3 regions of the Massilia jejuensis genome follow, and region 3 is predicted to be linked to each of the others. Evidence: predicted binding sites of a transcription regulator. Region 3 holds the regulator's gene; each other region holds the start of a gene.
What was found. Region 3 encodes sigma-54, which starts transcription at its own class of promoters, with help from an activator protein. Its sites were predicted from a motif close to TGGCANGNAANCTGCTTT; they were not measured.

Region 1: ACFPOU_RS02840 (PEP-CTERM sorting domain-containing protein) is a predicted target of sigma-54. The motif match lies at 1,887-1,904, and genes of this name have one in related genera.
Region 2: ACFPOU_RS21680 (PEP-CTERM sorting domain-containing protein) is a predicted target of sigma-54. The motif match lies at 2,788-2,805, and genes of this name have one in related genera.

Annotation. Positions count from the first base shown of each region.
Region 1 is NZ_JBHSMS010000011.1:77,357-82,498, forward strand. Features, by position in the region: gene hmgA (homogentisate 1,2-dioxygenase) at 8-1,318, shown strand; gene ACFPOU_RS02835 (secondary thiamine-phosphate synthase enzyme YjbQ) at 1,332-1,745, shown strand; gene ACFPOU_RS02840 (PEP-CTERM sorting domain-containing protein) at 1,938-2,516, shown strand; gene ACFPOU_RS02845 (S8 family serine peptidase) at 2,605-4,389, opposite strand; cyclic di-GMP riboswitch class I at 4,483-4,571, opposite strand; gene ACFPOU_RS02850 (alpha/beta hydrolase fold domain-containing protein) at 4,818-5,142, shown strand, end outside.
Region 2 is NZ_JBHSMS010000078.1:36,825-41,966, reverse strand. Features, by position in the region: gene ACFPOU_RS21690 (MBL fold metallo-hydrolase) at 26-1,378, shown strand; gene ACFPOU_RS21685 (hypothetical protein) at 1,375-2,082, shown strand; gene ACFPOU_RS21680 (PEP-CTERM sorting domain-containing protein) at 2,159-2,758, opposite strand; gene ACFPOU_RS21675 (hypothetical protein) at 2,892-3,494, opposite strand; gene ACFPOU_RS21670 (acyl-CoA dehydrogenase) at 3,494-5,142, opposite strand, start outside.
Region 3 is NZ_JBHSMS010000081.1:14,790-19,931, reverse strand. Features, by position in the region: gene rapZ (RNase adapter RapZ) at 1-698, shown strand, start outside; gene ACFPOU_RS23050 (enoyl-CoA hydratase/isomerase family protein) at 732-1,817, opposite strand; gene hpf (ribosome hibernation-promoting factor, HPF/YfiA family) at 1,945-2,304, opposite strand; gene ACFPOU_RS23040 (RNA polymerase factor sigma-54) at 2,367-3,836, opposite strand; gene lptB (LPS export ABC transporter ATP-binding protein) at 3,863-4,624, opposite strand; gene lptA (lipopolysaccharide transport periplasmic protein LptA) at 4,624-5,142, opposite strand, start outside.

The DNA.
Region 1 (5,142 bases), on a different contig from region 3:
GACGCGCATGACCCAGCACAGCGGACCGCAGCAGGCCTACCAGTCCGGTTTCGGCAACGAATTCGCCACCGAAGCCCTGCCCGGCGCCCTGCCCCGCCACAGGAATTCGCCGCAGCGCGTCGCCTACGGCCTGTATGCCGAACAGCTGTCGGGCACCGCCTTCACCGCGCCGCGCGCACAGAACCGGCGTTCCTGGCTCTACCGCATCCGTCCCGCCGCCATGCACGGCGCCTTCGAGCAGATCGACAGGCACCGTATCGCCGCCAGTTTCACCGGCGTCGCCCCGCCGCCCAACCAGCTGCGCTGGAACCCGCTGCCGATGCCGCAAGCGCCGACCGACTTCATCGACGGCTGGGTGACGATGGCCGGCAACGGCTCGGCCGAGGCGATGCATGGCTGCGCGATCCACCTGTATGCGGCGAACTGTTCGATGACGCAACGCTTCTTCTATTCGGCCGACGGCGAACTGCTGATCGTGCCCCAGCAGGGCCGGCTGGAAATCGCCACCGAACTGGGCACCATCGAGCTCGAACCGCAGGAAATCGCGGTGATCCCGCGCGGCATCCGCTTCCAGGTGCGCCTGCCGGACGGCACGGCGCGCGGCTATATCTGCGAGAACTTCGGCGCCCTGCTGCGCCTGCCCGACCTGGGACCGATCGGCGCCAACGGCCTGGCCAACCCGCGCGATTTCCTCACCCCCGTGGCCCGCTACGAGGACCGCGAAGGCGACTTCACGCTCGTCGCCAAGTTCTGCGGCAACCTGTGGGCCGCCAGCATCGGCCACTCGCCCCTGGACGTGGTCGCCTGGCACGGCAATTACGCCCCCTATAAATACGACCTGCGCCACTTCAACGCCATCGGCTCGGTCAGCTTCGACCACCCCGACCCGTCGATCTTCCTGGTGCTGCAGGCGCCGAGCGACACGCCGGGCGTCGACACGCTCGACTTCGTCATCTTCCCGCCGCGCTGGCTGGCCGGCGAAAACACCTTCCGTCCGCCCTGGTTCCACCGGAATGTCGCCAGCGAATTCATGGGCCTGGTGCACGGCGCCTACGATGCCAAGGCCGAGGGCTTCGTGCCGGGCGGCGCCAGCCTGCACAACTGCATGAGCGGCCATGGACCGGACGCTTCGACCTTCGAGAAGGCCAGCCAGGCCGATACCAGCACGCCGGTGAAGGTCGCCGACACGATGGCGTTCATGTTCGAGACCAGGCAGGTGCTGTGTCCGACCGCGCATGCGCTCGCCTCGCCCGCGCTGCAGGACCGCTACCAGGACTGCTGGGCCGGCATCCGCAAGAACTTCCGCCCGACGCCATGAACAGGCCGCCAGCATGACCCACCAGGCCATCCTCAGTTTCCGGACCCGCGGGCGCGGCACCCTGGATATCACGCGCGAAGTGGCCGAGGTCGTACGGGCGTCCGGCCTCGCCTGCGGCCTGGCGCAGGTCTTCGTGCAGCACACCAGCTGCTCGCTGACGATCACCGAGAACGCCGACCCCGACGTGCGGCGCGATCTCGACACGGTCATGGCGCGCCTGGCACCCGACGGCGACCCTGCCTACCGCCACGACGACGAAGGGCCGGACGACATGGCTGCCCATGTACGTAACGTCTTGAGCGATACCGGGATCACGATCCCGGTGGGGGGCGGCCGCCTGCTGCTCGGCACCTGGCAAGGCATCTACCTGTGGGAACACCGCACGCGGCCGCACCGGCGCACGGTGGTGGTCACCGTACTCGGCTAGGTCACCCTTATGCGCGGCCGCATCTGCCCCGGTTGGCATCGGCCGCGCCACCGCCAAGCTTGTCGAAATACTTTACAATGGACAACTTAGATGATCGCTCTGATATCGTATATTTGCTAATAATCAAGCACTTGTTCCTCATGGCACGACTTTTGCTGATAGCTGGGTACACAACTATTATTGGGAGTTTCCATGAAAGCGCTGAACGTGAAAAACATGCTGGTCGCAGCAACCGCAGTCGCCGGTCTCGCAGCAGGCAACGCCATGGCGGTCCCGACCGCCGATACCCTGAAGGGCGCGTTCGAGACCAAGAACTCGGGTGACAAGGCCGAACTGGCGCTGTTCGAGGCGGTCTCCGGCCTCGACCTCGCCGAGCAAGACCTGCTGCGTGACGAAAGCCCTTCGGTCACCGAAGTGAGCGCGGGCCTGTGGATGCTCAACGACGCGCCGACCGAAGCCGGCTACTTCCTGCTCAAGTTCGGCCTCGGCAAGAACGACGGTTTCAAGACTTCCCTGGACAGCTATCTCTTCCAGAATGTCGGCGACCTGACGCAGCTGGTGTTCAGCGCTGCCGACGTCAATTTCCTGATCGGCGGCGACTGCTCCACCAAGAACGACAATGCCTGCAATGCCGGCCGCCTGAGCCACTGGACCTTCATCGCCGGCGGAGGCGGCGGCGGCAACCCGGGCGGCGGCGAAGTGCCCGAGCCGGCATCCCTGGCCCTGCTCGGCGCCGGCCTGGCGGGCATGGCCCTGCGCCGCCGCAAGTAATTCCGGCGCCGCACGGGCGCCGCTGCCTTCCATGCAACATGGCGCCCGGGAGAGGGCGCCATTTTTATTGGCCGCGCGCCGCCGCCCTTCAGCGCACGGTCACGCTCACCGTCCTGGTGCTGGCGTTGCCGGCGGCATCGCGCGCGCTCGCGGCGATCGTGTGGGTGCCTGGCGCCGCCTTGCGCGTGTTCCAGCTGTAGGCCAGCGAAGCGCCGGTGCCGCTGGCAACGACCTTGCCGTCGATCGACAGGCTGGTGCGGATGCCGGCGGCGCCCGCGTCGTCGGATGCGGCGATACTGACGGCCACGGTGCCGCTGACCGCGCCGGCGACCGGATTGTTGATGGCCACCACCGGGGCGGCGGTATCGGCCGCCACGACGGTGCCGCCGCTGCCGTTGGCGACGTTGACCGCCACCGTGGCCGACGCGCCCGCATTGCCGGCCGCGTCATGCGCGACCGCCACCAGCGATGCCATGCCGTTCGCGACGCCCGCCGAATTCCAGGTGAAGCTGTAGGGCGCGGCGCTGGCGCTGGCCACGGTCGTGCCGTTGACCTTCAAGTCGACCCGTGCCACGCCGACGTTGTCCGACGCCGTCACGCTCACCGCCACCGTGCCCGACACCGAACTGCTGCCCAGCGGGGCGGCGATCGCCGCCAGCGGCGCCGTCGCGTCGAGCGTGGCGGCATGGCCGAGGGCCGCGCCGACGGCGGCGGCGGCGTTCACGCGACCGTGGCCGAAGACGGCGTCGCGGCCCGCCGTGCCGAGGTCGACCGCGGTCGAGAACAGCAGCGATTCGACCTGCTCGGCGCTCAGGTCGGGACGCGCCGCCATCATCAGGCCGGCCGCGCCGGCGGCCACCGGGCTGGCGAACGACGTGCCGTTCCAGGCCGAGTAGCCGAGCGAATTGTTGGTGGTCCAGATGCCCGTACCCGGCGCGGCCAGCGCGACGAAGCTGCCCCAGCTCGAAAAGCTCGATTTCCTGTCCTGGCTGTCGGTCGAGGAAACGATGATGAAGGCGTTGTCGGGCGCGACGTTTTCATCGACGTTGTTGTTGCCGGCCGAGATGAAGACCAGGCCGCCCTTGTTCTTCATGTAGCGCGCCGCGCTTTTCACGGCCGCGCTGCCGGCGATGCCGACGAAGCTGATGTTGGCGATGCGGGCGCCGTGGTCGGCGGCGTAGGTGATGCCGCTGGCGATGGTGCTGAAATAGGCCGGGCAGCCGCCGCTCGCATCCTTGTAGGCGATGCGGACCGGCATGATGCGCGCCGCTCCGGCAACGCCGGCCACGCCCATCGCGTTGTTGGTGCTGGCCGCCGCCGCACCGGCCACCGCCGTGCCATGGCCGCACAGGTCGCTGGTGTCGGCCGTGTTGTTGTAGACGTTGAAGCCCGCCACGAGGCGGTCCTTCAAGTCGGGGTGGGCGGCGTTCACGCCGGTGTCGAGCACGGCGATGGTAATGCCGCCGCCCTGGGTGCTGTCCCAGGCGCCCGGCGCGCCGATCTTGCCGATGTGCCAGGCGCTGCCGATGTAAGGGTCGTTGACCGCCAGTGCCGGGCCGACCTTGCGGTCGAGTTCGGCGAACCTGATTTCCGGGCGGCGCGACAGCCTGGCGACCGCGTCTTCCTCGGACAGGCCCGGCGCCAGATGGACCACGTGCATGCGGCTCTGGCCGAGCTTGCGTCGCTTGCCGCCGTGGGCCTTGACCAGGGTGTCGAGTTCGGCGTCGGACAGGCCGGCTTGCGCTTCGATCACGATCCGGCCGCGGGCGAAGTCGCCGCCCGGGGCGGCGTGCGCGGCGCCCAGGCCCAGGCTGGCGGCGGCGAGCGCGGTCAAGGTTGTGCGGAGGGACGAAGTGGCGAAGGCGGTCGTCATGGCGGGCGATCCTGTTGGTGGTTGCAGTTCACAGGATTGCTGGCCGACGCGACGGCGCGCGCACGCAAGCTGCGCGCCGCGCGGGTGTCGGTGCCTGGCAGTCCTGCCGTCATCGAGCCGGGTGGCTCATTAGACCGTTGACTTTGCGTCCTCCGCTTTCGCGGAGTTTGCCCTTTTCAGTGATGGGACCGAGTGTAGCGTCGACATTACCACATGGCAACATAAATCTGCGCGTGGGCGGTTTCTCATCGTTCCGACCGTACATCCCGCGCGCGGATGGCCGAACGCCACCTTCCAAAGGCGCACTGCATGCACTTTCTCACGGGCACGCGCGGACATGCGTGGACGGCGCGCCGGCGCCATCCTCATTAGAATGTCACCCACCCTATCAAGATGCCGGGCCGTACCAAGGCCCTTGTCCGCCCCGCATGACAAACATCGAACTCGACGACCTGGTGCTGGACCAGGTACGGCGCCTGAACCGCATGCTGGCCTGGCTGCCGCGCCTGAAGGTCGCCAACCGCTTCGCGCCGCTGCTGGTGCGGGCCGTGCTGCGCGTCTCGCAAATCGGCGCCGACGCCCGGCTGGCGCGGCGCGGCGTGCGCATCGCGCACCTGGCTGCCGAAGCGGACGGCTTGCGGGTGCCGGTGCGGGTGCTGCGCCCGGCCGGCCCGGCGCGCGCGGTCGTGTTGGACATCCACGGCGGCGGCTGGGTGTTCGGCAACCCGCGCCTGGACGACCCGCACAACGCGG
Region 2 (5,142 bases), on a different contig from region 3:
GTCGCCGCAACCTCATTCCCACTCTATGCCGCTTCACATCTCCCGGATCCTGCATGCCGGCTACGTCTTCGACTGCAAGGGCACGCGCATCGCCTTCGACACGATTTTCGAAAACCCCTTCAGCCGCAACTGCCACGCCTTCCCGCCGGTGCGCTTCGATCACGACAAGATCCGCCTGCTGCGCTTCGACGCCGTCTTCATCTCGCATTTCCACGACGACCACTGCTCGCTCGAGAGCCTGGACCTGCTCGACCGGGCGACCCCGCTCCACATCTACTGCCAGTTCGACGCACTGTTCGCGATGGTGCGTGCGCTCGGTTTCCTGAACGTGTACGCGCTGGCGCTCGACATGCCGGTCGAGGTCGGCCCGTTCGCCGTCACGCCGCGCATCGCGATGGACGCCGATGTCGACGCGCTGTTCCAGATCGACGCGGATGGACTGAAGGTGTTGAACGTGGTCGATTCGTGGATCGATCCCGATACCCTGCCGGCGCTGGCCGCGCACGGCCCCTGGGACATGGTGCTGTGGCCCTTCCAGACGATGCGCGAGCTGGAGGTGCTGTCGCCCTCGCGCGCCGCGCCCGCACCGGCGGCCGTGCCGGCCGAGTGGATTGCCGAGCTGCGCGCCCTGGACCCGCGCTTCGTCGTGCCCGGCTCCTGCCAGTTCCTGCAAGAGCCCTGGTCCTGGTACAACCGCGCCTTCTTCCCGGTCAGCTACCGCCAATTCCAGGCGCAAGTCGAAGCGGCGCTCCCGGATGCGCGCGTGGTGCGCATGGATCCCGCGGCGTCGATGCGGCTCGACCACGCGGGGCTGACGCCCGCCGGGGCGCTCGACTGGGTCGTTCCGGCAGGCGATCGGGATGCCGACTACGATTACGATTACGATCCGCACGCGGCGCCACCGGCGACGGGCGAGATTGCACGCCGCTTTCCGGCCTTGAGCGCCGAACAGGCCGGGTGCGTGGACGCCTATTGCCGCACCGGTCTGCTCGAACGCTACCGTGCCATGGAACTGCCCGAGGACAGCTTCTTCGCGCGGCCGCGAATCTGGCGCCTGTCGGTCTTCGACCACGCCGGTACCGAGACGCGCCATCACTACCGCGTCGAGAAAGACGGCATCGACCCTGTCGCGCCCGACGCCGCGCCGCTCGCCTGGACGACGGAGATCCCGGCCGCCAAGCTGTACGCGGCCCTGGCGAACGGCGAATCGCTCACCTCGATGTACATGCGGATCAACGACATGCGCTTCGACGCGGCCACCGAAACGGACCTGGAAACGGCCGAACTGGTCGACGACCCCTTGATCCGCTGCCTGTTCAACGACGCCTTCGGCGCCTACCAGGCCGCGCAACTGCGCCGGCTGAAGGAAACACCATGACCATCACCATCCTGCCCTACCGGGCCACGCTCGAACAAGCCTGCCACTGGCTCGAGCGGCAGCTCGCGTCGCCATGGACGCTGGCGCGCCTGATCGAGCATGGCGTCACGCCCTATGTCTGGCTCGACTACGACGCGGCCTATCCCGACCTGTTCGGCGAGGCCAATGGCGGCTACGCGGCGCCGATCTTCTTCGAGGGCGACACCGCGCGCCTGGCCGCCGGCAGCGGGGACGTGCTGATCACGATGACCAAGGATGCCTACAAGATCGTGACGACCCTGCCGGCGCCGGGCTTTCGCCGGGAGCTGCACGAGCTGCGCTTCCTGAAGAAGGAACTGGAAAAGCTGGTCAAGACCGAACAGCGCGCTGCGCTGCCGCCGCCACAGCCGAAGGCGGCCGCCGAATCGACGGCGGGGATCTACAAGGAGCAGGTGCTGGCCGCCTTCGGCGCGCTGGTGAAGCTCGACATGGACGCCGCCCTAGGCGAGGCGGGCGGCATCTTTGGCGACGACGGCGCCCGCGTCAAGGCGAGCACGAAAAAGGCGAAGTCGAAGATCGTCTGGAATCCGGTCGTGCTGGCGCTCGGCCTGCACGACGTGCACCGGGTGCCGCTGAAAAGCCTGCGCCGCGCATTCGCCGCGCATGCCTTCCTCGATCCGTGGCACGCCGAATGGGAGCGCAGCCTGGCGCTGCTCGGCCACTGACCCGTGCACAGCGTACCCGAAGCGCAGGGCCCGCCGATCCGGCATGCGCCCGGGGCCGCGGCGCATGGGGTCGACTTTACCGCGCAGCGAGCCTTCTACGGCCGCGCGCCAGGCCGATCGCGCCGACCGCCAGCAAGGCCAGGGTCGTCGGCTCCGGCACTTCGGCAACGTGCACGCGCTCGAAGTAGCCGGTCGCTCCGCTGCACGCAATCTCCGTCACCCAGCCGCATTCCAGCGTGCCGCCTTCGACGTCGGTATCGATGACGGTGAACTGGCGATCGGCTGCCGATCCCAGCACCAGGTGGTGCTCGAAACCGTAGGCGGCGATGTAGCCGGAGGCGATGTCCCCGCCGTCGAACAGCATGGACATGTTCAGGCTCGCATCCTGGAAGTCGAAGCCGCCATGCTTCGCCGAATAAACCATATCGTCGTGAAAACTGCTATCGAAGTTGTACCGCATGCCGAGCAGCCCGCGCCGCGGGGCCTTGCCCTGCGCTTCGCTGAAGGAAAGGTCGAACGCGCCCGTTTTCACCGTGCGCACGTCGAACTCCAATTCCAGCTTGATGTTCAAGGGCGCGCCCGTATTCGTCGCGACCCAGCGATAGACGACGCCGGCGCTACTGGTCAGTGGCAGGACGCAAAGCGCAAGCGCGGCGATGCAAGACTTGATGTTCATGTGATCCCCTTATCTTTTGTAGTTTTAAATAAGCAATTACTGTGCCAAAAGAATAAGTGATTGATTTTCAGAACGAATTAGTGAAGCCTGCACTGTAACCGCCGGTCGCTGTAAGGTTTTCCGACTGCCGGGCTCAGTCCGTGCCCGCGAAGGCCGCCTTCGCATCGAGGAAGCGCCGTAGCGCCGTTTCAGGGTCGAGCCCCGCCATGACGAGGTTGACGAGCTCGCGCTTGTCGGCCGAGGTGATGCTCTTGCAGGCCTCGCGGTGCGCGCTGAAGTAGGCGTACCACGCCACTTCGGCCGGCCGCTCCTTGCGCGGCTTGAGGCGCGCCGGCACGGCCGCGCGTGCGGCGCGCACGTAATCGGGCAGCGTGTGCGCGAGCGGCGACCAGTCGAAGCCCGCCACCGCCTGCCGCTGCGCTTCCCGGCCGGCGGCGGCATCTGCGAGCGCACGCACGGTCGCCGGGTGCTGCGCCAGGCAAGCCAGGTTCGGATAGCCCTGCGCCTTGCAGAAATCGGCTACGAAGCGCAGTTTCGGCCCGATGCCGAGCAGCTCCGCACGGTCCATGGCCGCGTCCTTCGGGTCGAGGAAACGGCCGAGTTCGAGAAGCTGCGCGCAGGCGATCGGAGCGCCGCCGGCCGTGCGCGCATGGTGCGCCAGTGCCGCGGCCAGGCGCGCGCCGACCTCGATGTCGTTCAGCGTGAACTGGACCGTGGAAGCGTCGAGACCCGGCATCAGAACCACGCGTCCCGCATGTCGAGGGTGGTCGTGTCGACCGTGGCGAGCAGGTCGAGCTGCTGCGCCGACTTCGGCAATTCCCAGTGGAAGAAGTAGCGGCAGGCCTGCAGCTTGCCGCGGTAGAAATCGTCGCCGTCCGCGTGGCGCGCCGCCACCAGCGCCTGTTCCAGCCACATCCAGGCGATCACCACATGCCCGACCGCTTCCAGGTACAGGCTGGCGTTGGCCAGGGTCTTGTTCATGTCACCCGCGCCGTACAGCGTCGCGGTCACGTCGCCGATGCGGCGCCAGAGCGTCTCGAGCTGGCCTGCGTAGCCATGCAGGTCGGCCTTGTCGCACGCGCGCGCCAGGGCGAGCGTCGCCGCGACTTCCTCGCCCACCGCCCTGAACAGGGCGCCCTCCTGGATCGACACCTTGCGGCCCAGCAGGTCGAGCCCGTGGATGCCGTGCGTGCCTTCGTGGATCGGGTTCAGGCGGTTGTCGCGGTAGAATTGCTCGACATTGTATTCACGCGTGTAGCCGTAGCCGCCGTGGACCTGGATGGCGAGGCTGTTCGCCTCGGTGCACCATTGCGAGGGCCAGGATTTCGCGATCGGCGTCAGGAAGTCGAGCAGCATGCCGGCGCGCGCTTGCGCATCCGGCGACGCGCCCGTGCGCTGCTCGTCGACCAGGCGCGCGCAGTACATGATCAGCGCCAGCGCGCCCTCGGTGTAGGCCTTCTGCGCCAGCAGCATGCGCCGCACGTCGGTATGCTCGATGATCGCCACCTGCGGTTTCGCAGGATCCTTCTCGGCCGGAGGGCGTCCCTGCGGCCGGTTGCGCGCATAGTCGAGCGCGTGCAGGTAGCCGGTCACGCCCAGCACGGTGGCGCCCAGGCCCACGCCGATGCGCGCCTCGTTCATCATGTGGAACATGTTCGCCAGGCCCTTGTGCGGCTCGCCGACGAGGTAGCCGATCGCGCCCGCCTTCCCGGCGGGCTTGAACTTGCCTTCGCCGAAGTTGAGCAGGCAATTGGTGGTGCCGCGGTTGCCCATCTTGTGGTTCAGGCCCGCCAGCGCGATGTCGTTGCGTTCGCCGGGTACGCCGTCTTCGCCCACCAGGTATTTCGGCACGATGAACAGCGAAATGCCCTTCACGCCCGGGATCAGCTTGCCGTCCGGGCCGGGGATCTTCGCCAGCACCAGGTGCACGATGTTCTCGGCGAGCTCGTGTTCGCCGGCCGAGATCCACATCTTGTTGCCGGTCAGGCGATACTGGCGCTCGCCCTCGATGCCGCCGACCGGATCGGGCTCGGCGCGGGTCGTGATGTCCGACAGGCTGGAGCCGGCCTGCGGTTCGGACAGGCACATGGTGCCGAAGAAGCGGCCCGCGAGCTGGGGCCGCACGAAGCGCTCGACCTGGCGCGGCGTCGCCGTCTTCAGCAGCGTGTTCGCATTGCCCATCGTGAGGAAGGTATAGGCCGACGTGGCCACGTTGGCGGCCGTGAAATACGCGGCGATCGCCTTGTCGACCACGCAGGGCAGCTGCATGCCGTCGTATTCGTAATCCTGGCCGGCGGCCATGAAGCCGGCGGCGCAGAAGGCGTCCAGCGCGGTTTTCACTTCCGGGATGATCGTGACGTGGCCCCCGTCGAAGCGCGGCTCGT
Region 3 (5,142 bases):
TCGATGCCCGCAGCGCCGAATCGCTGGCCGAATTGCCCGTGACCGTGCGCACGCTCAAGGAAGAAGGCCACCAGCTCAAGGTGCTGTTCCTGACGTCCAGCACCCATTCGCTGGTCGCGCGTTTTTCGGAGACGCGGCGCAGCCACCCGCTCTCGCACACCCTGTTGCCTGGCGAGAATCCGGCCTCGCGCCGCACCCTGATCGAGTGCATCGCCGAAGAGCGCGAGCGCCTGGCCGCGATCGAGCAGCTCGGGCATGTGATCGACACCTCGGAAGCGTCGGCGAACAAGCTGCGCGCCTGGATCAAGGAACTGGCCGAAGTCCAGCACGCGCCGCTGACGCTGTTCTTCGAATCCTTCGCCTTCAAGGTCGGCGTACCGCTCGACGCCGACTTCGTCTTCGACGTGCGCGCCATCCCGAATCCGTATTACGACCTGTCCCTGCGCCCGCTGACGGGCAAGGACGCGCCCGTGATCGCCTTCCTCGATGCCCAGCCGAGCGCCACCGAGATGCTGCACGATATCTGCAAGTTCGTGGAAAAGTGGCTGCCCTCGTTCAAGACCGACAACCGCAGCTACCTGACGGTGGCCGTGGGCTGTACCGGCGGCCAGCACCGCTCGGTTTACATGGCCGAGCGTCTGGCGGCGTATTTCAACGAGACCGAGCGGGTGGTGCTGCGGCATCGCGAGCAGTCGTAAGCGCGCGGGCTGCCCCGAGCGCGCGACCGGCCGTCAATCGAGGTGCCGCAGCGGATGCGCGTGCGCCGGCCACGCCGGCGCGAAGAACGCTTCCACCATCTCCGGCTTCACTTCCTGCAAGGTCGCGGGATTCCACCGGGGCGCATTGTCCTTGTCGATCACCAGCGCGCGCACGCCTTCGAGCACTTCGCCATGCTCGAAGTTGCGGCGCACCAGCGAACGCTCCATGCGCAGGCAGTCGGCTACCTGCATCGAGGCGCCGCGCACCAGCATCTCGTGCGTCACGCACATCATCAGCGGTGAACGCTGGCGCATCGCGCCCAGGGCTTTCTGCGCGAAGGCGCTGTCCTCACCCTCCAGCGAAGCCATGATCGCCGCCACCGAACCGGCGCCGAAGTGCAGGTCGATCGCCGCGCGCTGCGCCCGCAGGACGCTGTCGCCGGCATCGGCGGCGAAGCGTGCGCCGAAGCGGCGGATCGCGTCGGCCAGCTGCGCGCCCGGCGTGGTCTCGACCAGCGCGTGCAATGCACCCAGCTGCGCGCCCGGGACGAATACGTCGGCCAGGTCCGCATACAGGGCGTCGGCCGCGCCGATCGTCAGGCCGGTCAGGCCCAGGTAGTTGCCCAGCCGGCCCGGCGCATGCGACAGGAAATGGCTGCCGCCGACGTCCGGGAACAGGCCGATGTTCACTTCCGGCATGGCCATTTTCGTGCGCTCGGTGACGATGCGCAGGCCGGTTCCGGGGCCGCCCTGGGCTATGCCCATGCCGCCGCCCATCACCACGCCGTCCATGAGCGCGATATACGGCTTCGGATAGAAATGAATCAGGTAGTTGAGCGCGTATTCCTCGGTAAAGAAATCCTCGAGCAGCGCGCTGCCGGCCATCGGGGTGGCATGGCCCGCCTCATGGAAGAAGCGGATGTCGCCGCCGGCGCACAGGGCTTTTTCGCTGCTGCTGGTCAGGACCACCGCCGCGACGCCGGCATCGTCGCGCCAGGCCAGCAGGATGTCGGTCAGGCGCCGCACCATCGGCAGCGACAGGGAGTTCAGGGCTTTCGGACGATCGAGGGTAATCACACCGGTGCCGTTGGCAACGCGGGTCAGGACATGGTCGGTCATGGTGGCTGGGCTGATCGGAAAAACATGCATTTTACCGAAGCGCGCGCCGCGCGGGCGCATGCGCGCACGCCCATTGAAAAGGGCGCCCCTCGGCGCCCTCGTTCAGACGGTGCTCGATGCTGGCCGACTACATCGCGGCGGCGGCAGCTTCTCCGCCTTCAGGCCGGCGCTTGAGCGCCTCGCGGCCATGATCCTGGAGGATCGTCTTGTATTTCATGACCTGGCGGTCCAGCCTGTCCATCAACAGGTCGATCGCGGCGTACAAATCTTGGGCCACGCTCTCCACGTGCACGGTCTTGCCGGACAATCGCAAGTTGATCTCGGCTTTCTGACGTTTGTCTTTTTCGGTGAGGTTGTCGATCGCGAGGATCACGTGGGAATCGATGACTTGATCGAAATGGCGGGTGATGCGTTCCAGCTTGTTCTGTACGTATTCTCGAATGGCGGGGGTGACGTCGAGGTGGTGGCCACTGATGGTGAGATTCATACACACTCCTTAGATAAATGCGCGGACGCCGCTGACGCGCTTGGGACGCGTGGGTGCCGCTGTTACAAGGATTTGCGGAGACTGACGGGAGGTATCTTGAGTGCTTCGCGGTATTTTGCAACCGTCCGGCGCGCAATGACCATGCCTTGTTCACCGAGCATTTCCGCGATCTTGCTATCGGATAAAGGGTTCTTTGGGTCTTCTGCTCCTGTCAGCTGCGCAATGAGCGCCCGTATCGCCGTCGACGATGCCTCGCCCCCCGCTTCGGTGGCGACATGGCTTCCGAAGAAATACTTCAGCTCAAACATGCCGTGCGGGGTCAGCATGAATTTTTGAGTTGTCACGCGAGAAATCGTGCTCTCGTGCAGACCCAGTGTATCAGCAATCTCGCGAAGCACAAGGGGACGCATCGCAACCGCGCCATGGCTGAAAAAGTTGCGCTGGCGCTCCACAATTGCCTGTGAAACACGCAGGATCGTGTCGAAGCGCTGGCGCATGTTCTTGATGAGCCACTTCGCTTCCTGCAGCTGCGCGCTCATCTGGCCTTCGCCTTTTCCCTGCTTGAGCAGGTTGGCGTAGACGTTGTTGACGCGCAGGCGCGGCATCACCTCGTTGTTCAGCGAGACGCTCCAGCCGCCCTTCGATTTGCGGACAATAACGTCCGGAACGACGAAGTCGGACACGCTCGACGCAAAGGCCGCGCCCGGATGGGGATTGCACTGGCGGATCACGGCCTGCGCCTCGCGCAGGTCTTCGTCGTCGCAGTCGAGCGCTTTCTTGAGCTTGGTGAATTCGCGCTGCGCGAACCAGGTCAGGTAGCCCTCGACGATCTTCAAGGCCATGCGCCGCGTCACCAGCGGCACGCCCGGCATGCCGCGGATCTGCAGCGCCAGGCATTCGGAAGCGCTGCGCGCGCCGACGCCCGACGGATCGAGGCTTTGCACCAGCGCCAGCGCGCAGCGCAGCTCGTCCATCTCGACTTCGAGCTCGCCGGGCAGGCGCGCGTGGATCTCGTCGAGCGGCTCCTCCAGGTAGCCGTTGTCGTCGATGGCGTCGATCACCAGCTCGGCCAGCGCGCGATCGCGCTCGGTCACGCCGGTCACGCGAATCTGCTCGGACAGGTGCTCGCGCAGCGTCACGCCTATGGCGCCCAGCTGCGGGCGGCCGTCGTCGTCGCCGTCGGTGCCGGAGGCGCGTCCGCCCTCGCCCCAGTCGCCATCGGGCTCGCTGCGTTCGACCTCGCCGCCTTCGAACTCGCCGGCCGCCTCGGGTGCCGGCGCCCCCTCTTCGCCGGCCGGCGCCGGGGCCTCGGCTTGCTGGGGCGGCGCGTCGTTGATGGCGCCGTCGGCCAGCAGGCGCACCGAGTGGTCGAGCGGATCGTCGAGCCGCTCGAGCAGGGGATTGTCGGACAGGATTTGCTCGATTTCCTGGTGCAGCTCGAGCGTCGACAGCTGCAGCAGGCGGATCGACTGTTGAAGCTGCGGCGTGAGTGCCAGGTGCTGTGAAGTCCGAAGTTGCAGGGATTGTTTCATGTCGACGCTTGTTGTACCGTTCTTTGCTACATCCGGAAATGTTCGCCCAGGTAGACGCGTCGTACCGACTCGTCGGCGATGATGTCGTCGGGACGGCCCGACGCCAGTACCGCACCCTGGTTGATGATATACGCGCGGTCGCAGATGCCGAGCGTCTCGCGCACGTTGTGGTCGGTGATCAGCACGCCGATGCCGCGCTCCTTCAGGAAGCGCACGATGCGCTGGATCTCGATCACGGCGATCGGGTCGACGCCGGCAAACGGCTCGTCCAGCAGCACGAAGCGCGGATTGGTCGCCAGCGCGCGCGCGATCTCGACGCGCCGGCGCTCGCCCCCGGAGAGCGACAGCGCGGGATTTTCGCGCAGCTTCTCGATCTGCAGCTCGCCCAGCAGCGAATCGAGCCGCGCGTCGATGGCGTCCCTGCCCAGGGCGCGGCCGTTCTCGTCGTGCTGCAGTTCCAGCACGGCGCGGATATTGTCTTCCACCGTCAGCTTGCGAAACACCGACGCTTCCTGCGGCAGGTAGGACAGGCCCATCACCGCGCGCCGGTGGATCGGCAGGCGCGAGATGTCGGCGCCGTTGATCTCGATGGTGCCGGCGTCCGACGGCACCAGGCCGACGATCATGTAGAACGACGTCGTCTTGCCGGCGCCGTTCGGACCGAGCAGGCCCACGACCTCGCCGCAACCGACTTCGAGCGAGACGTCGCGCACGACCAGTCGCTTGCCATAGCTTTTCTGCAGTCCCCGAACGACCAGGGTGCTGCGGCTGTCTCGACCATCCTTCATCATGGCTTTCCCGCCGGCGTCGTGGCCGGTCGTGCCTGCGCGCCGGGCGCGGGAGCGGCAGGAGCGGCCGCTCCCGGCGCGGTGCGGCGCGGCGCGATGATCAGGGTGCCGCGTCCGCCGCCGGCCCTGCTCTCGCCGCTGGCGTCGTTGCGCACGGTGGCCACTTCGCGCCGGCTGTCGTAGGAGATGTAGGCGCCCTCGAGTTCGTTCGTCAGGCGGCCGTTCTCGAGCTGCCGGACGATCGCCTTCGAGAACAGCTTGACCAGTTCCTGGCGCTCGTCGTACTCGATGCGTTCGGCCTGCCCTTCCATCCACAGGTCCGGTCCGCCGTCGCGCTTCTGGCGAAACGTCGCCACGCGCCCCGGACCGGAAGTGAGCGTGACGCTCATGTAGCCCTCCGGGCTTTCCTTGAGCAGTGCGCGGTCCGACTTCAGCGTCAGCGTGCCGCGCGTGAGGATCACGTTTCCGGTCAGGATGCGCGTCTGCGTGACTTCGTCGACGTCGAGCGAGTCGAAGTT